One region of the Shewanella amazonensis SB2B genome, then DNA from elsewhere that is predicted to be linked to it. Evidence: predicted binding sites of a transcription regulator. Region 1 holds the regulator's gene; the other holds the start of a gene.
What was found. The regulator sigma-54, encoded in region 1, starts transcription at its own class of promoters, with help from an activator protein. The targets are predictions, from matches to a motif close to GTTGGCACGNNNNTNGNNT.
Positions count from the first base shown of each region.

Region 2: a site for sigma-54 is predicted at 1,530-1,548, ahead of SAMA_RS03830 (nitric-oxide reductase large subunit). Genes of this name have one in related genera too.

Region 1 is NC_008700.1:3,662,845-3,666,013, forward strand. It holds gene lptB (LPS export ABC transporter ATP-binding protein) at 1-551, shown strand, start outside; gene SAMA_RS16110 (RNA polymerase factor sigma-54) at 663-2,144, shown strand; gene hpf (ribosome hibernation promoting factor) at 2,175-2,462, shown strand; gene ptsN (PTS IIA-like nitrogen regulatory protein PtsN) at 2,465-2,908, shown strand; gene rapZ (RNase adapter RapZ) at 2,905-3,169, shown strand, end outside.
Region 2 is NC_008700.1:894,813-897,981, forward strand. It holds gene SAMA_RS03830 (nitric-oxide reductase large subunit) at 1-1,490, opposite strand, end outside; gene SAMA_RS03835 (potassium/proton antiporter) at 1,862-3,169, shown strand, end outside.

The sequences.
Region 1 (3,169 bases):
GCATACACATCAATGATGATGACCTGACGCTGGATCCCATGCATCTGCGGGCACGCAAGGGCATTGGCTATCTGCCACAGGAAGCCAGCATCTTTCGCAAGCTGTCGGTGCGCGACAACATCATGGCCGTGTTGCAGATGCGTAAAGAGCTGAACACCGATGAGCGTGAAGAGGCCTTGGAGCAACTGCTGGAAGAGTTTCACATCACCCACATTCGTGACAATCTGGGCATGTCACTCTCAGGTGGCGAACGTCGCCGGGTCGAGATAGCCCGGGCGCTCGCCGCAAACCCCAGATTTATCCTGTTGGATGAACCTTTTGCCGGGGTAGACCCCATTTCCGTTATCGACATCAAAAAGATCATCGAGCAATTGAAGAATCGTGGCCTTGGTGTGCTTATCACCGACCACAACGTGAGAGAAACCCTCGATGTGTGCGAAAAAGCCTATATCGTCAGCCATGGCGATTTGATTGCCGAAGGCACTCCTGCCGAAATCCTCGACAATCAGCAGGTGCGTGCAGTGTACTTGGGTGAGCAATTCAGGCTATAGTTAATTAACAAAGCCCCCTTCTCATATCCGGATAATCAGGGTGGTAAATCACCGGATAACCTGATAGAAAAGCTTTCTACCTGAATAATTTAGTGAAGGATTCGCAGTACAATGAAAGCGTCGCTCCAGCTAAAACTGGGACAACAACTCACAATGACGCCACAGTTGCAGCAGGCCATTCGTCTGCTTCAACTCTCTTCGCTTGAACTGCAACAGGAAATTCAGCAAGCCCTCGACGCCAACCCACTGTTGGAGCTGGACGACGAACTGGGCAGCGATCAGTTTGATGCCGACGGCGGCGATAAAGAATTTGATGACCAGTTCAGCCAGGAGTCCGTCTCAAACGACACCACGGACAGTGCCTCGCTGGAAACCTCAGACGCCATCAATCAGCAGTCCATGCCGGACGAGCTCCCGATGGATACCACCTGGGATGAAGTCTTTACGGCTGCCCCCGTGTCTGGCCCCGGGATCCGTGGCGAAGATGATATGCCGTTTCAGGGCGAAACCAGCGAAGGCCTCTACGAACATCTCGAATGGCAAAAAAATCTCACCCCTTTTTCCGATACCGATCTGGCCATTGCCACTGCCATCATAGATGCCATCGATGACAAAGGTTACTTGACCCAAAGCCTGGAGGAAATTCTCGAGGCCGTGGGCGATGACGAAGTGGAGCTTGACGAAGTTGAGGCCGTGCTCAAACGCATTCAACACTTCGACCCAATCGGGGTGGCTGCCCGTGATTTGGCAGAGTGCCTGCTCATTCAACTTGGGCAGTTTCCGGCGGATACCCCCCACCTGGACAACGCCAAGCTGCTTATCCGTGACCATTTGGACTTGATTGCCAACCGCGACTTCCGCACCCTGATGCGAAAAACACGCCTCAAGGAAGAAGAACTCAGAGACGCAATCGTCCTTATTCAGGGGCTGAATCCCCGTCCCGGTGAGTCGGTGACCAGCACCAAGGACGAGTATGTTATTCCGGATGTCTCGGTCAGTAAAAAAAATGGCCGTTGGGTTGTAGAGCTTAATCCCGATTGTATGCCTAAACTGAGTGTGAACCAGCAATATGCCGCCATGGCGCGCACCAGTCGCAACCAGGCTGACAGCCAGTTTATCCGCGGGCATTTGCAAGAGGCCAAGTGGTTTATCAAGAGCCTGGAGAGCCGCAACGACACCCTGCTGAAAGTCGCCAATTGCATAGTGCAGTTCCAGCAGGGCTTTTTTGAGTATGGTGAAGAAGCCATGAAACCCATGGTGCTCAACGATATCGCCGAAGCGGTAGAGATGCACGAATCCACCATCTCACGGGTCACTACCCAAAAATACATGCATACCCCAAGGGGTATCTTTGAACTCAAGTATTTTTTCTCCAGCCACGTCGGGACCGAAGATGGCGGAGAATGCTCATCTACTGCCATCCGCGCCTTTATCAAGAAACTGGTGGCAGCAGAAAATCAGAAGAAACCATTGAGCGACAGCAAAATGGCGGAACTTCTGGCAGAACAAGGAATCAACGTTGCTAGACGCACCATCGCCAAATACCGAGAGGCGATGTTGATCCCACCGTCAAACCAACGTAAGAGTTTATAACCCACCCAAGGTCTTTGGAGGAAAGTGTCTATGCAAATCAATCTGACTGGGCATCATATCGAAATCACTGATTCACTGCGTAACTACGTAGAGAGCAAGTTCTCCAAGCTTGAACGTCATTTCGAACAGATCAATAATGTCCACGTTGTTCTCAATGTTCAGAAATTGCAGCAAATCGCAGAAGCCAAGCTTCACCTCAACGGTGGCGAGGTATTCGCCACTTCAGAACATGAAGACATGTACGCCGCCATTGACGCCCTAATTGATAAATTGGACCGTCAGGTTATTAAACACAAAGAGAAACTGACCAAACATTAACGATGGAACTAAGTACCATCCTGGCGCCGGAGTGCACTAGCTGTGCCACTCCGGGCAGCAAGAAAAAGGTGCTGGAGCTGATTAGCGATCTCGCTGCTGCCCAGAATCCCTCCCTCTCGTCTCAAGAGATATTCGAAAGCCTGCTGGCCCGTGAAAAAATGGGTAGCACAGGTATTGGTAATGGTATTGCCATTCCCCATGGACGCCTTGGCACTATAGATAAGCCCTTAGCTGTGCTGATCAAGTGTGAAGAAGCCATTGGTTATGACGCCATTGACAAGCAACCTGTGGACATTCTGTTTGCCTTGCTGGTGCCGTCGGACCAGTGTCAGCAACATCTCAGCACCCTGGCCGCTATGGCCGAAAAGCTGAATGACAAGCAGATCCTCAAGCAGCTGCGTAAAAGCCACGATGAAAAGGAACTTTACCAGGTAATCATCGGATGAAACTCGTTATAGTCTCCGGGCGCTCTGGCTCCGGAAAGTCGGTAGCCCTCAGGGTACTGGAAGACTTGGGCTACTACTGCGTCGATAATTTGCCATTACAGCTGATTGGGCCCTTGCTTGCCCAGCTTAAGGGTAATAACGACAAGGTCGCCATCAGCATCGATATCCGCAATATGCCGGAGCAGGAAAAGGCCCTCGAAAAAGAGCTGGCAAGGCTCCCCGAAGGCGTCGAACTCACCAGCTTTTTCCTCAATTCCAGCG
Region 2 (3,169 bases), 1.5 Mb from region 1:
GTGGCAAAGGTTTCAAAGAAGCCTTCTACCCACAGGTGCACTACCCACCAGCGCCAGTATTCGGCCATCGCCAGGTTGGTGTGTTTGCCCATAAAGAGGCCCGCACCGTAGAAGAGGCCAATGGCAACGCAGGAGGCGTAGAGCACCCAAATCACAGGACGCATCTCACCTTGCAGCTTAAGAGCGGGGCGAATAGCGGCAGTGACCAGAGTCAGCCAAATCATCAGGCCCGCCAGCAGCAGAATCTGCCATACTCGGCCAAGGTCTACATATTCATAGCCCTGGTGACCGAAGAGGAAGTTGTTGTCGAGGCTGAAATACTGCTGAACACCCAACCATTCACCGGCCATGGAACCCAGAACCACCACGACCAGAGCAACCCAGAGTACATTCACACCAAGACGCTGATACTTTGGCTCATAACCCGACAGTGCAGGGGCGATGTAAAGACCTGTGCCAAGCCAGGCAGTGGCAATCCAGAACACGGCCAGCTGGGTGTGCCAGGTACGGGTGACCGAATAAGGCAGGATCTCGGCCAGTGGCAGACCGTAGAACTGTTGACCTTCCACCGCATAGTGGGCAGTGATGCCCCCCAGTACTATCTGCAGCAGGAACAGGCCAATGGCGGTGATGAAATACTTGCCCACGGCCTTTTGTGATGGGGTAGGCTTGAAGCGGAACAGGGGGTCTTCTTTTGCTGGCTCTGGCAGTGGATGGGCCTTACCTGCTGCGTGATACCACACCAGACCGCCAATCCCGGCTATCAGGGTGACAATACTCAAAATCGACCAGACGATATTGTCTGAGGTGGGGGTATTGCCAAGCTGAGGATCGTAGGGCCAGTTGGCTGTGTAGGTGTAAGTTTCACCGGGGCGCTCAGTGATGGCCGCCCAGGCACTCCAGAATACGAAGGCGTTGAGCTGCTGACGATTTTCAAGGTCGGGGATGGTGCCTTCCTTCATGGCATACTGCTCACGCAGAGTTTGCATGGAGGCATCGTCACCGAAGAGTGCCACATAGTGCTCAACCACCTGACCAATAGCCTCGATGCGTGTTGCGCTCAGCTGCACTTCCAGTTTATCGCCGTTGTTAAACAGGGTGTTGCGGCGCATATCGTCCCGCAGCGCCTGTTCAAGCGCGGCCTGCTGCGACTTATCCAGTTCAGCAAAGGCTTTGCCATACTGGTTTTGGGCGCTGATATTCAGCCAGGCTTCGGCCTCACGGTGTAACCAGTCGGCTGACCAGTCGGGCGCCACATAGGAGCCATGGCCCCAAATAGAGCCCAGTTGGTGCCCACCCATGGAGCGCCAAACCAGCTGGCCGCGAAGGATGTCGTTTTTGCTGTAAAGCGTTTGACCGCTTTCACTGGTGAAGGCATCCGGAATGGGAGGCATCTCCCGATAGATTTCACTGCCAAGACTCAGCAGTACGGTGAAGGAGGCAATCAGCACTATTAGCAGTGCAATTGCCGTTTTGCGAAGTGAACTCATTGTGGCCTCTCTAGCGCTTGTTCTAATGTCAGCACTATAAGGCAGAATTCGTGCCACCTTTAAATATTCAATAATTACAGTATTTTAAATTTATTTTGTATTATTGAATTGTTTTTAAAACAATGTCGCCTGATGTCATAAAGACATTTCAATTGTATAAATGACACTATTCAGTGCTGATGAATATTGCCGGGATCTTGATTGAAAGTGGTAACCAAGAGGATTGAGCGGGCTAAACAGCAATTAAGTCATAAAAGTCACTATAAAATATGGAATTCTATTTTGGGGTTTCGACATTAAATTTGCTTTAAAAAGTCATTATGTCGCACATTGTCTGTATAATTGTCGCGATTTATTGATGTGGAGGCGCAATGATTGCAGAAAACATGAATTTGTTGTTTTTGGTCGGCGCCTTGCTGGTGGGACTCAGTGTGGTGTTAAGCCCACTGTCTTCGCGCTTGGGGGTACCCATATTGCTGGTATTCCTCGGCGTGGGGATCCTCGCCGGAGAGGATGGCCCCGGCGGTATACAATTCAACGATTATTCCACGGCCTATCTGGTGAGCAACCTGGCGCTGGCGGTTATCCTGTTGGATGGTGGCCTTCGAACCAAGATGAGCAGCTTCAGGCTGGCGCTCTGGCCTTCGCTTTCCCTGGCGACACTTGGTGTGGCCATTACCACTGTATTAACCGGCTTGCTGGCTGCCTGGCTGTTCGACCTGAATTTGCTTATGGGGCTGCTGATTGGCGCCATTGTTGGCAGTACCGATGCGGCTGCCGTGTTTTCGCTGCTTAAGGGCAGGGCACTGAACGAGCGCGTGGGTTCGACCCTTGAAATTGAGTCGGGCAGTAACGACCCCATGGCCGTGTTTCTCACTGTTAGCCTGATTGCCATGATAGCCGCAGGCGGGAACTTTGATGGTCCCGGGCTGATGCGCGACCTGGCGCTTCAGGCCGGTATGGGGTTGGCCGCGGGTTTTGGTGGTGGGTACCTGATATGGCATCTCGTCAATCGCAGCGTGTTGGCAGATGGGCTCTATCCCATTTTGGTGCTGGCGGGCGGCCTGTTGCTGTTTGCCCTGTCCAGTTTGGCCGGTGGCAGCGGTATCCTGTCTATCTACCTCTATGGTCTGTTTCTTGGTAATCGTGGCATGCGCGGTAAGCACAGTACCCTGGCGGTGATGGACGGCCTGACCTGGTTGGCACAGATTGGCATGTTCCTGGTGCTGGGACTACTGCTGACGCCTTCATCATTGCTCGAGGTCCTGTTGCCCGGGTTGGTGCTGGCGCTGGGGATGATATTTATTGCCCGGCCACTGGCAGTGTGGATAAGCCTGGCGCCCTTCAAGCGTTTTGTGGCGCGGGAGCGCTGGTTTATCAGTTGGGTGGGGCTCAGGGGAGCTGTGCCCATTATTCTGGCGGTATTCCCCATGATGGCCGGTCTACCCAATGCCGAGCTCTACTTCAACCTGGCCTTTTGTGTGGTGCTGGTATCTTTACTGCTCCAGGGGTCTACCTTGCCGCTGGCGATGAAGCTCGCCAGGGTAGGGTTGCCGCCCAAGCCAGAGCCCATCAGCCGCGCGGGTGTCGACATCTTTCCAGCCAGCGAGTGGGAAATTTTTGTCTATCGCCTCAAACCCAATAAGTGGTGTGTGGGCGAGCCCTTAAGGCGTTTGTCT